DNA from 2 places in the Veillonella sp. ZSJB6 genome. Region 1 is predicted to be linked to the other one. Evidence: a T-box and tRNA genes for the amino acid it is inferred to sense, from the RefSeq annotation. Region 1 holds a T-box; the other holds one or more tRNA genes.
The links. The T-box of region 1 lies ahead of cysS (cysteine--tRNA ligase). A T-box ahead of a tRNA ligase gene usually reads a tRNA of that ligase, here a tRNA-Cys.

Region 1 (7,162 bases):
ATAAGAAAGCGTCTAAACCGCGTTGCTTACCACCAAAAGAAGAGTCCGCCGCACCAGATACAGCACCGCCCATGCCTGCGTTTTTGCTATTCTGTGCAACAACTACTACGATTAATAAAATAGATACGATTACTTCTACAATCATTAAAAAATTTGTCACGACTGTCATCCTTCCTGTGTGGCTCTTGGAGAGTCCAAAATCCGATGTTCTAAATACTTCTCTAATTTACGTTTAACCCTTTGTAACGCATTGTCTATAGATTTGACACTGCGATCAGTGACCTCAGCCATTTCTTGATAAGAACGTCCGTCTAGATATCCTTCCAAGACCTCCCACTCGAGTTCACTTAAAATATGACCAATATTGCGCTCAATATCATCCAATTCCTCTTGGCTGATAATAAGGTCCTCAGGATTGGTAACCTTTGCTGAAGATAGCATCTCGATCAATGTACGCTCTGATTCCTCTGTATAAACTGGCTTATTTAAAGATACATAGGAATTTAAAGGTGCATGTTTTTGTCTAGTAGCCGACTTAATAGCCGTAATAATCTGTCTAGTTATACAAAGCTCCGCAAAAGCTCTAAAGGACGCTAATTTATCATGTTTAAAATCCCGCGTAGCCTTATAAAGACCAATCATCCCTTCTTGAATGATATCTTCACGATCTGCGCCTACTAAAAAGTAAGAACGCGCCTTTGCACGAACAAAGTTTTTATATTTATTAACAATATAATCGATTGCAAACTCATTTTGCTCTTCTTGAGCTATGACCACAACTTGCTCATCGGTCATTTCTTTGAAATTGTAATCGGGCTTGCGTGTATGAATTGTGTTCATATGCTCCTCCTTACAATTGAGCAGAAAAACCAATATATTCATTATACTGGAACTATATGTGATTTTCAACTATCAATGGCCACGCCGTAATTTCTCTAGCTTTTCAGCTACTTCAGGAGATAATAACCCTCCTACTTCATTACGTCGCAAGCTAAATTGATCTCGTCTATGTTCATGAGCGTATTGTAGTCGTTCCTCTTCCTTAGCTATGCGAATCATATTTTGTAATTCTCGAGCTGGAATGCGCAAGCCTCCAGATCCAAGAATTTGATTTTGTTCAGCTCCATCAGAGGTTACAACATATACATTAGTATATTTGCCTTTCCGCAAAAATACCTCTCGTTCAATAAAGGAATCCGCCGTCTCTCCATCCTCAGTATACACTTCGAGAAATCCGCTCGTAATAGCCTCTACAGAGCCTCCAGATTTTGTATATTTACCATCAAATACAAGGATAACTTCATATCCCTTGAATTTTCCGTAGTTTAACAGTCTATCTCGAAGCTCCATACGGGCATGTTCTAATGACTCATGGGCGAGTTTCTTTAGATGAGTCCAGGCGAATATCACATTATATCCATCTACAATTAAGATATCTTTTAGCATAATTATTTCGCTTGTCGTTGACGTACAGCCTCATACATAAGAACTGCTGCCGCCACAGATGCATTCAAAGAATTTAAATTCCCATACATAGGAATGGTAACAAGGAAGTCACAAGCCTCTTTCACAACGCGGCTAATCCCCTTTCCTTCGTTACCTATAACGATAACTGTAGGAATTGTCATATCCGCCTCGTATAAAGTGCGATCACCTTCCATATGAGCGCCCATAACCCAGAAACCTTGTTTTTGAAGTTGTTTAATAGTTTGAGCTACATTCCCAACTTGCACGAGTGGAATTTGTTCAATAGCACCTGCTGATGTTTTAGCTACGGTAGCATTAATAGGTGCATTGTGACGCTTAGGAATGAGTACAGCCGTAGCCCCTACACATTCCGCAGTACGGATGATAGCACCCATATTATGTGGATCTTCAACGCCATCCGTCAAAATAAGCAAAGGTACCTCATGATTCGTCTCTTGTAATACTTCACCGAGTTCCTTAAATTGAACAGCAGAAACAAGAGCAATAACACCTTGGTGTGGTACCTCTAAATCATATTTATTCATTTGTTTGATAGGCGTTGGACGCACTTCAATGCCTTGAGATTTAGCAAGGCCAACAATATCAGCTAGACCTGTTTTAACCTTATCTTCACTGACCATAATGCGCTGGATGGAACGACCACTTTTAAGGGCCTCTTTAACCGCATTGCGACCTACAATATAATTATCCATACTACATACCTCGTAGAGTTATTGAAAAGGCTTGCTTCATAATATCTTGTAAGCGCTCATCTTGACGCGTTTCATAAAGAAATCCAAGTACTGCTTCAAAAGCTGTACTACTACGATACTCTTGAACAGAACTACTTTTAGGCACATTTACATTACTATTTCTAGCACGTCTTGCAATAGCTTGTTCTTGTTCTGTAAAAGTATCCTCTATTTCAAGCAATACCTTCGCTTGTGACTTAGCACAAATAAACTCAGTAACAATTGTGTGCAACACTTGTACCTTGGATATATTCATTTGTACTACTCGTTCACGAACATACATGGAGTATACGGCATCGCCAATATAGGCAAGCATTACTGCATCTGCACTGAGGCACTCCTCTATAGTTCGTTTACGCAAACGAAGCGGCTCTTGTTCAAGAGCCGTCAACTTTTTTATCGCTTCATTCTTTAAGAATTGAAATTGTTTAAACTTCACGTTTTTTCCACCGTGCACCTTGAGGGGAATCCTCAATAGTAATACCGATTTCAGCCAAACGATCGCGGATGCAATCAGCTAATGCCCATTGTTTTTGTTCGCGGCACGCTTGACGTACAGACAAGATCACTTGCATTAATTCTTCGTATTCAGCAGCGTTAGCACCTGTGTTGCCTTCCCATGCTTTTTCAAGAATACCAATTACTTCTGTCATGAACTTGAAGATACGTTTTACTTCAGTGATTGCTTCTTGGCAAACAACACCTTCACGACCTGTTACAGTTTGATAGTAAATGTTGATCTCTTTAGCAAGACCGAACATGCTAGATGTAGCTAACGCAGTATTGAAGTCATCGCTCATAGCTGCTTCAAATTCTTCTTCATATTCTTTAGCTTTTTCTAATAAGTGTTGCGCTTCATCACATGGACCTGCTTCACATTTTTCAAGATACAATAGATTTTCAATAGCAGTGCTTAAACGTTCTAAGGATTTATTTGCTTCTTCTAAACGTTCATCAGAGAAATCTAATGGACTACGATAATGTGTGCTCAACAAGAAGTAGCGCAATGCGTCTGGGCTATATTGTTCCAAAATATCTTTTACCAAGAAGAAGTTATTCAAGGATTTAGACATTTTTTCAGAATTAATGGTAATGAAACCATTGTGTAACCAATAGCGTACAGATGGATGTTGACCAGAACAACCTTCAGATTGGGCAATTTCGTTTTCATGATGAGGGAAGATCAAATCACTACCACCACCATGGAAGTCAAATTCTGTACCTAAATATTTTTGGCTCATAGCAGAACATTCAATATGCCAGCCTGGACGACCATTTCCCCAAGGGCTTTCCCAATATGGTTCACCTGGTTTTGCTGCTTTCCATAATGCAAAATCCATAGGGTTTTTCTTACGGCCATCAACTTCGATACGAGCACCTGCTTCCATATCATCTAATGTACGGCCAGATAACTCACCATAATGTTCAAATTTATCAACGCTATAATATACATCGCCATCGAGTTCATAAGCATAGCCTTTTTCAATCAATGTAGAAATCATAGCAATAATGTCTTCGATATGTGTAGAAACACGAGGATAAATATCAGCACGTTGTACACCAAGTGCATCCATTACTTCAAAATAGCTATCGATATAACGGTTTGCAATAGTATCCCAAGATACACCTTCACCATTAGATGTATTGATAATCTTATCATCTACATCAGTAAAGTTTTGTACATATGTTACTTTATAGCCTACATGTTTCATGTAGCGACGAATTACGTCCCATGTTACGAATGGACGTGCATTGCCAATATGAGGATGATTATATGGTGTAACACCACATACGTACATCTTTGCCTCACCTGGTGTTACAGGATTAAACACCTCTTTTTGGCGCGTCATAGTATTATAAACTGTAATTTCTCTCATCGTTACCGATGCCTCCATGTTCGTAAAATAAAAAAGACCCCTCATCTCATACAGAGACGATGGTCCGCGGTTCCACTCTGTTAGGCACCAATATAGTACCCACTCATCGCATAACGGCGCGTCACCGGACAAACCTACCTATAATCGGAGTGTCAGCTCGTGAATGCATTTCGTCTACCTATCCTTGAACCCTCCCACCATCGGTTCTCGCTAAAAAGTTAGTTGTAGAGTACTTCTTTCAGTCTTAGCTATTAGTAATCATCTATATTCAGATATGTAAATATTGTATCAATTATCCTATAGAATGTCAATGAGAACAAGAAAATCCTCATCTCTCAATATATCCAATTAGCCTATTAAACATGCATATTCTGGATATAGAATTTAAAAGATGAGGAATTCTATAATGAAAATATTTTACTACGCTTATCACTAATGCCAATATCATTTATAAAAGTATACTTACAAATAATAATTGAAACATTAGTTATTAACTATTAAGCGTTTTCTAATTTTTCTTGATCATCATGTTTACGGCAAATACCTGCAAAGATAGAGCCTGTAAAGTTATGGATGATAGAGAACACTGCACCTGCTACTGCTGCTTGAGGTGTAAAGTGTTTAAGTGCTAAAGATACGGATAATGCAGAGTTTTGCATTGCCACTTCAATTTGCATAGCACGACGGGAAGAAATATCGATGCTAAGGGCCTTACAAATGAAGTACGTTACTACGTAACCACTCACATTTTGTACCAAGCAAGCTACGAAAATGATGAAACCAGTTTCAGCAATTTGTTTTTGGTTTACTGCAGTTACAGCAGCCAAGATTAACAATACTGCAATAGCCGCAATTGTAGGACATACAGATTTAACAGGTTCAATCTTAGAACCGATGAAATAATTCAATACGATACCTAAGATAATTGGTACCAATACGATTTTTACGATAGAAATAAACATCGGCATGAATTGAATTTCAATGGAAGATGTAGCACCTGCATAGAGTACAACGAATAAAGGTGTCAAAATCGGAGCCAATAATGTAGATACAGTCGTTGCAGATACAGATAAAGGAACATTACCATTAGCAAGGAATGTCATAACATTAGAAGCTGTACCACCAGGGCAAGCACCTAATAAGATGAAGCCGATACCAATTTCTGGCGGGAAATTAAAGATAAGGGCCACTAAGAAACCTGCCAATGGCATCCATAAGAATTGGATAACAGATACAAGAATAACCTTCATTGGTTGCTTAAATACATCAAGGAATACTTGCGCTGTTAATGTTAACCCCATGGCAAACATAACAAATTGAAGCATGTACGCAATGTACGGCGTCATCCAAGAAAATACAGTTGGTAATAAATACGCTAGCACTGCCATCAATAGCACGATCCATGAAAGGTAGCTATTGAACAAGTGGTTAAGAGAACGAATAATACTCATAAAAGCACTCACTTTCATAATAAATAAAAATAAAAGACGCCGATTATTATAGCATTTCTATTGAATAATCTCAATATACATAAAAAAGCTCTCATAACCTCAGCTATGAGAGCTTTTAAATTAGCTTCTATTACTATTTTGTTAAAGCGCTAACATTGTCTAAGCGATGTAAGCATTTTTCTTTACCAAGTAATGTAACGATATTATTCAAATCTGGACCATGCATTTGACCTGTTAAAGCCACACGGATTGGCATGAATACGAATTTCCCCTTCAAAGCAGTTTCTTTCATAACAGCTTTAATCGTTGCTTTTACAACGTCAGGTGTAATTTCATCAAGTTCTGCCAATGCATTACGGAATGCACCTAGAACTGTTGGCGCTGTTTCTTCATTCAATACAGCACGCAATTCCTCTTCATGACCTTCTTCAAGGAATACTGTTTCGCCCATGAACATGCCTACATGATCCTTAATTTGCGCACCATAGCTAATATGATCGCGGAATGTGGAGCATAACAATGTCAACCAATCAATATCCGCTTGATTTAAGCTATCTGGAGCCAAACCAACCTCTTTCAAATGAGGTAAGCAAAGATGGAATAACTCTTCATCGCTCAAGTTTTTCATGTAGTGGAAGTTGATATGGTTCAATTTATCAATGTCGAATACGGCAGGGTTCTTAGCTACGCGATCCATAGAGAAGGCTTGAATCAATTCATCTTGTGTAAAGAACTCCTCTTCCCCTTCTGGAGCCCAACCTAGAAGCGCTAAGAAGTTTACAAGTGCTTCTGGCAAGTAGCCTAATTGTTTGTATTGTTCAACAGAAGTAGCACCATGACGTTTGGACATTTTCTTGTAATCTTTACCAAGAATCAAGGAAATGTGGCCAAACTTAGGTACTTCCCAACCTAAAGCTTCATAAATAGCCATTTGACGTGGTGTATTAGATAAATGTTCCTCTGCACGAATAACGTGAGTAATACCCATCATATGATCGTCCATTACTACCGCAAAGTTATATACAGGAATACCATCGGATTTAACGATAACAAAGTCACCTACACCGTTGGACTCAAAAGATACATGGCCACGTACCATATCGTCGAATGCATATGTTTTATTCAAAGGAACGCGTAAGCGAATTGTTGGTTTACGACCTTCTGCAATATATTTAGCCTTAGTTTCTTCGTCTAAGTGTTGGCAATGACCATTATATTTAGGTGTTTCGCCACGCTCCATTTGTTCTTGACGAACAGCATCTAATTCTTCTGGTGTGCAGTAGCACTCATAAGCTTTGCCTTCGTCTAATAAGCGTTGTGTTACTTCTTTATATAAATCGAGACGTTCTGTTTGACGGTAAGGGCCATTGTCGCCACCTACATCAATACCTTCATCCCAGTTCATGCCAAGCCATTGTAAGGAAGCTTTGATATTTTCTTCACTTTCACGTGTGGAACGAGCCAAATCCGTATCTTCAATACGCAATACAAATGTGCCTTTTTCCTTACGTGCTAATAGCCAGTTAAACAAAGCAGAACGAGCACCACCAATATGGAATGGACCCGTAGGGCTTGGAGCAAAACGAACTTTCATGGAACTCATGATTATACCTCT
Region 2 (7,162 bases), 190 kb from region 1:
AAGATCGTTACCATACCACTTTTTGTTTCAATTGCTACTAATAACTCTCTAAAGTGTAAACTTTCACCACGACGTATACGACTAGATAAAGACAGAATCATATCTTCTAAGCTATAACTGTCTTTTTCAACCTTTACTTCACGAATAGGTTCCTCTTCAGGTAATTCCTTAGCTCGCTTTAAGGTTTGATAAAAAATTTCGTATAATTGGGAAAGTTCTAAATTATATACATTATCTAATCCAAGTACGCTTGTTTCTTCAGGTCTACTAAATATATTGGCAGAAACAGCTGTACGCTCCATTAATAGAGCTGTAAAATCCTTGATTTTCTTAAACTCTACTAATTTTGCTACCAATTCATCACGTGGATCCTCAGCTTCATCTGGCTCAGGTTCAGCTTTAGGCAGTAACATACGCGATTTAATCTGCAATAAGGTAGATGCCATTACAAGAAACTCACTACTATAATGAATATCAAAGTGATTCCAATTATCTAAATATTCCAAGTATTGACTCGTAATTTCAACGATAGGAATATCGGTGATTTCTATTTTATGTTTTTCAATGAGATGTAAAAGTAAGTCTAAAGGACCTTCAAAAACATCTAACTTATAATTATAATCTCCCATAAACCCCAATCCTTAGAAAATATACTTTAACTATATAATTATAAAGCATTTATAGTAGTACTTTCAAATAATTGTTTTTTTTACAGTCATCTGCTATCTTTATTATAGTAATTATTATATATTATGAAAAAAATTTATTGTGTATTCCTACAAGAGGGGATTTATTATGTTATCTAGTTTAAAGCAAATTGGGAGAAACCCCATCTTTCGCTTTGGTATCATTGGTATTGTTTTATATATAGCTCTATTTTTCATCTATGAACCTATTACACTAGGACTAGATGTTGAAGATATAACGATTTTAGCAGTACCAACAATTGTAGGTACTTTTTTATTTCAATACTTTATGGGGTGTACCGTTTTTCATAGACCATTTTTAGGATATGGATTAGTTGGTATTCTTTGGGCTCTTACATTCCCACTCCTTTTCCACTGGTCCTATGTTAAGCCTTTATATTTCTATGAATTCGCTAATGACTTCTTATTTGGCCTACTCATTTTTATGGGCTTATCTGGAATTCAATTCTTACTAAATCAAACGAATCGCCTTCATAAAACCACATCATTAATCATGGCAATCATTACCATGATATTAAGTCTTATTCCATTCTTACAAATTGGATACTACTTAACTACATGGCATTGTTTAACGCCAGCTAGTTTACTAGCAGTATATATGACAAACCCTGAGGAAGCCTTTGGATTCTTAAAAAATGCTGCTGGTATTCCTGGTCTTATCGCTGTTGGTATCGGTCTAGTAGCTTGGACGTATCTACTCTACTGGTCTAATCTAGGAATGAAAGCAGTGGTAAACTTAAATACTACACGACCTATGCGCTCTACATTGCTAATTGCATCTATAGTAGCATTCTTAGTATATGTACCATTCTTCTTATTCCCTAAAACATGTATTGTAGCAAACTGGATTGCTGCTGGCGATTATGTAAAACAGATGCAACAATATAATGATAACCATCATTTAGTTTTCGATTCCTTTAATTTAGATACAAAGGAAACCTCTGCCAATAAAACACCAGGTACGATCATATTAGTAATTGGTGAGTCTAGTTCTCGTGATTATATGAAGGTTTATAATCCAAACTTCCCTTATGACGATACACCATGGCAAGGTAATATGCGCTCTGATAACAAAGATTTTGTGTTCTTTGATAACGCATATTCATCCTATGTACAAACAGTACCTACTCTAGAACGCGCTTTATCTGAACGCAATCAATATGATGATAAACCATTCCTTGATTCAGCAAACATCTTAGACGTAGCTAAAAAGGCTGGTTATACTACTTCTTGGTTTAGTAACCAAGGTGTATTTGGTGAATACGATACAGCCATTTCTCTAATGGCCAAAACAGCAGATACTACAAAATGGTCTCACGAATCATATGCATTCTCTGACCGCTATGATGAATCTTTATTGCCTTTATTACAATCTGTAGATCCTACGAAAAATAACTTTATTGTTATTCATATCATGGGGAGCCATATTTATTACAATGACCGTTACCCTCATGAGTTTAGTAAATGGAAACAAGGCCCGTATCCAGATGGCCAAGAAGCATATGCTAATAGCCAACTTTATACTGATTGGTTATTACAACAAATCTATACGTATGGTAAGGAAAAATTAAACTTACAAGCTATGGTCTATTTCTCTGACCACGGTGAAAGTTTAGATAAATCTCATAACCCAGATACATTTGACTTTGTTATGACTCACATTCCATTCTGGATTTATTTATCTCCTCAATATCGTGCAGCGTATCCTCAAACTGCAGAGGAACTTACTAAGCACGAACATCAATACTTTACAAATGATTTACTATATGACACATTAATCGGTCTTATGCATGCACCTAACCAACGTTATGATGCAACACGAGACTTCAGTAATGATAAGTATCGATTTAATTTACATAACCTTACTACCTTACTAGGGGAACAACCATTAACTAACGATCCTGTAAATGCAGGTAAATAATCTGGACTATTTCTTGTACTGAGTTAAGCATATTAATCTGTTATCAGTAAAGCATATAATTATGTAATAATAGCCAGTTAAGGTTATAGTAAAGTAATAAAAAACAAAAAGAGATGAGTTAAAACTCATCTCTTTTTTTGTCCTATTAATAGATCAATATCATCTTCTGTATACACTTCAATATTATTCTTTAATAGAGCCTCTACAGTGCATCCATGACCATCCCGTAGGGTTTTACTAAAGGTGCCATCGTAAATACGCTTATAGCCGCAACTAGGGCTTTTTGCTTTCATTAGAGCCCGATTACACCCATTTTGAAAAGCTATATCTAATGTATTCTGAGCGCCTATAAGGAATTCTTTAGTTACATCAGTCCCATTAGCCGTACATATACGTTCTCCTTGTCGCTCTGCAGGATCACGCGGTGTACTAAGTCCACCTAATACTTCTGGACATACAGGTACTAAATCAAACATTTCTTTTAACAATGGTAATTTCCCTATATAATTATCTTTTCCATCATAACGACATGATACGCCGCATAGACATTCACTAATTAGCAATTTAGGTTTCTTATTCATAGTATTATTTAATATGTAGTATTAAAACTTAATTTACATAAGAAAAAAAGACTAACCGAAGTTAGTCTTAATTGGTGCCGAGGACCGGAATCGAACCGGTACGGTTGTTTCCAACCGACGGATTTTAAGTCCGTTGCGTCTGCCTGTTCCGCCACCCCGGCATGGGTAACGTTTGTGGAGGCGGCACCCAGAATCGAACTGGGGAATAAAGGTTTTGCAGACCTCTGCCTTACCGCTTGGCTATGCCGCCATATAAAGTTGGAGCGGGAAACGAGATTCGAACTCGCGACCCCCGCCTTGGCAAGGCGGTGCTCTACCGCTGAGCTATTCCCGCATGTACATGGTGCCTCAGGACAGAATCGAACTGTCGACACACGGATTTTCAGTCCGTTGCTCTACCAACTGAGCTACCGAGGCATGAATGGCGACCCCGATCAGATTTGAACTGACGATCTTCGCCGTGACAGGGCGACATGTTAACCGCTACACCACGGGGCCGTATCCAAAGTACTTGCTTAGTATATCGGTTATCAGTACTTTTGTCAACACTATCCTACAATATTTTTGATGAATTCTTCTTCATCTTTTAATGTTGTGGATTCTTTATGTCCTGGGTCGATTATTAAATCCTTAGACAAAGTTAATATATACTTCAAACTATTAATCAAATCTTCTGGATTACTATTATAATTGTCAGTATTCCCTACATTTTGTTTGAATACAGTATCCCCTGAAAATAGATGTCCTTCAATTTCAAAACAAACAGAACCAGCACTATGCCCAGGTGTGTGATGGACAATAACTTCAAAGGGTCCTAATTGTAGTTTACCTATTACTAAATCGTTACAATTAGTATACATTTTCTTCTTGTAAACACTTGGTCTGCGACGAATTAATTGTAACAATTCTTGATCTAAAGGATGTAAATAAGCAGGAATATTATAATGCTCACATACCTCATCAAGAGCTGACACATGGTCACAATGACCATGTGTTAATAGAACTGCTATTGGTTCAGAATCCCCTACCATTTCAATGATATGCTTACTATGAAATCCAGGATCAATTATTAAAGATTTACCCTCTTTAACAAGTACGTAGCAATTCGCTTTATAAAGCCCTAGAGGGCGTTTTATAATATTCATATTATTCGCCCCCTATAAAATACGATACCGCTTGGAAGATTGTTTTTTTATAAAATACCCTTCCCAGAATTGAGGATGAAGCATAACAAGAATGGTAAATAATTCTAAACGCCCCAATATCATATCAACAATAGCTATACATTTTGCTGAGTCAGGCATAGCACCAAAGGAATCAGTGGGACCGAATCCACCAAAACCAAGGCCAACATTACTTAAGAATGCTGTTATCACTTGCATAGAATCATATGTGGATAAACCAGTGCAAGTCATCAAAAAGACAGAAACAACATAAATCATTAAGTATAAAAATAAAAATTGTTGTGTCATTTGAATCCACTTGGTAGGCATTGGTTTACCATTGATGCGTACAACTTGAACCATATCTGGATGAATCGATTTACGCAGATAAATGATACTACTTTTAATTAAAATAATGAGACGTATAATTTTAACGCCCCCTGTGGTAGAACCACTACAACCACCAAAAAATGATGAAATAAAGAGCATCATCTGAGCTGCAGCAGGCCATAAATCATAATCGCTAACAGCAAATCCACTACCAGTTTGAATCGATACAAGATTGAAGGACGCATCCCTAATAATTTGTATTGGATCATTTATAGTAGATTGTAAGGCTAATGATAATCCAATAATTATAATGCCTATTAGAATTACAAGCCAATACATGCGTGTTTCAAAATCATCAATTAAAATACGAATCCCTTTATGAAGAGCATTATAGTATACAGAAAAATTTCCGCCTGCTAATATCATAAAGAATATAAATACAAAGCAAATATAGTTATTCTGCTCATAAACAAACGTACCAGCTGATGTAGGTGTAAAACCACCTGTAGATATAATAGAAAATGCATAATTAAGTGCATCAAATGGTTCGATTCCACCCGCCCATAGCATGAGGAAACAAACTCCAGTGAACACAATATATAACCGCCAAAGTTTTGTAGCCATTGATTGAATACGAGGCATAACTACACCTGGTTTTGGTACCGAAGCTTCTGCATTAAACATATGAGCTGCGTCAGCACCAAGATTTTTTAAGAAGGATAAAATAAGGACGATAATACCCATCCCACCAATCCAGTGCATAAGTCCACGCCATAATACAAATGTATTCGGTAAATCATCTACACTATTAATAATAGTAGCACCAGTTGCAGTAATCCCAGATGTAGCTTCAAACAGCGCATCAAATACATTGACTAAAATACCACTACCAAGAAATGGTAAGGAGCCTAAGATAACGGTTAATATCCATGTAGCTGATACTACTAAAAACCCATCGCGAAGACTAAAGCTTTGACTTTCTTTGCCATAATAAGATAAAAGTCCACCTAAGCCGAATGAAATACCGGTGGTAATCAAAAATGACCAATATGCAGTTTCAAATACGACACCATATATAAAGGGTATCAATGTAAAAATCCCAAATATATATAATAGCCGCCCCACTAAGGACATGACAATTTGAATGCGCATAGTCCCTCCAAACTAGGTTAGATATTTAAGTAATTTACTTACTGATTCAGGTAACGCAAAGAGAACAATGTGATCTCCATCTAAAATCTCAGTATTACCACGTGGCACAATGGCTTCATCACCACGCAAAATAACACCTACTAAAGCCTTCCCTGGTAAACGTATATCTTTCAATTGTTTACCGGCTACAGGTGATTCACTTGTAATAGCAACCTCAATAGATTCCGCTTTTCCACCTTCAAAGGTAGAGATTGATAAAACACCTTCTCCGCTTCGAACAAAACGTAAAATTTGACTAGCTGTAAATAAACGTGGAGAGAATACGACATCAATGCCTACTTGTTCCATAAGCATAATGTATTCAGGTCGCCCTACACGTACTACAGTCTTAGGGATCCCCATATGCTTACCTACAAGAGCAACTAATAGATTGAGTTTATCATCATCTGTAAGTGCAATAATAACATCACTATCAGCAATTTCTTCTGCTTCTAAGAGATCGAAATCCGTAGCATCCCCATTAATAACAATTGTCTTATCCACAAGGTTTGCTAGCTGTTCACAACGGTCAAAATTCTTTTCAATAACTTTAACCGAAAATCCAGCTTGCTCCAAAAGGACCGTTAAATTTCTACCTAAAAGGCCAGCTCCAATGATAACAGCTCTTTTATAGAATGTATTATGATTATGGAACCAAAGACTTTCTACCTCTTCAACGGCATCTTTCAAGCCTAAAAAGAATACACTATCATCAGGCTGTAGAATACTTTCACCATGAGGAATAATCATTTCACCATAGCGTAAAACACCTACTAGTAAAACACCTTCAGGGAATTGGATTTCTTTTAAAGGTTGTCCTATTAATGGAATATCATCTGTAATCTTAAATTCCATGAGGCGCACAGCGCCTTGACCAAAGTCCTCAACATCAATAGCTGAAGGCGTTTCTAAAATTTGTAAAAGCTCTTGAGCCGTAACCATTTCAGGATTAATGAACAAATCTACGCCTAATTTGGCACGCATCTCATCATCCATATGTTCTGCTACAGTATTATCCCGAACACGAGCAATCGTTGTAGGAACACCTGTCATTTTAGCTACAGCACAGGATAGCATATTTACTTCATCAGAATCGGTAACAGCAATAAACATTCCTACATCTTCCATACCGATTTCATTGAGCAATTGTATATCACTGCCGTTACCTTGAACAAGGCTAACATCTAAGGTATTTTCAAGATTTTGTATGCGTTCTGATGACCGATCGATAACGTACACATCATGATCATCTTGTATCAGGCGTTGTGC

Region 2: it encodes a tRNA-Cys, which carries the amino acid that the T-box ahead of cysS (cysteine--tRNA ligase) is inferred to sense. The anticodon was not compared.

The regions. Positions count from the first base shown of each region.
Region 1 is NZ_JBPUGE010000001.1:304,909-312,070, reverse strand. It holds gene secG (preprotein translocase subunit SecG) at 1-160, opposite strand, end outside; gene sigH (RNA polymerase sporulation sigma factor SigH) at 166-840, opposite strand; gene ACSV5T_RS01440 (NYN domain-containing protein) at 913-1,446, opposite strand; gene rlmB (23S rRNA (guanosine(2251)-2'-O)-methyltransferase RlmB) at 1,449-2,180, opposite strand; gene ACSV5T_RS01430 (Mini-ribonuclease 3) at 2,182-2,658, opposite strand; gene cysS (cysteine--tRNA ligase) at 2,648-4,096, opposite strand; T-box leader at 4,146-4,351, opposite strand; gene ACSV5T_RS01420 (bile acid:sodium symporter family protein) at 4,594-5,547, opposite strand; gene gltX (glutamate--tRNA ligase) at 5,681-7,150, opposite strand; gene ispD (2-C-methyl-D-erythritol 4-phosphate cytidylyltransferase) at 7,153-7,162, opposite strand, start outside.
Region 2 is NZ_JBPUGE010000001.1:491,326-498,487, forward strand. It holds gene ACSV5T_RS02300 (segregation and condensation protein A) at 1-629, opposite strand, end outside; gene ACSV5T_RS02305 (phosphoethanolamine transferase) at 796-2,628, shown strand; gene ACSV5T_RS02310 (DUF523 domain-containing protein) at 2,754-3,209, opposite strand; tRNA gene ACSV5T_RS02315 (tRNA-Leu) at 3,282-3,370, opposite strand; tRNA gene ACSV5T_RS02320 (tRNA-Cys) at 3,385-3,459, opposite strand; tRNA gene ACSV5T_RS02325 (tRNA-Gly) at 3,469-3,543, opposite strand; tRNA gene ACSV5T_RS02330 (tRNA-Phe) at 3,551-3,626, opposite strand; tRNA gene ACSV5T_RS02335 (tRNA-Asp) at 3,632-3,707, opposite strand; gene ACSV5T_RS02340 (MBL fold metallo-hydrolase) at 3,758-4,354, opposite strand; gene ACSV5T_RS02345 (TrkH family potassium uptake protein) at 4,367-5,854, opposite strand; gene trkA (Trk system potassium transporter TrkA) at 5,867-7,162, opposite strand, start outside.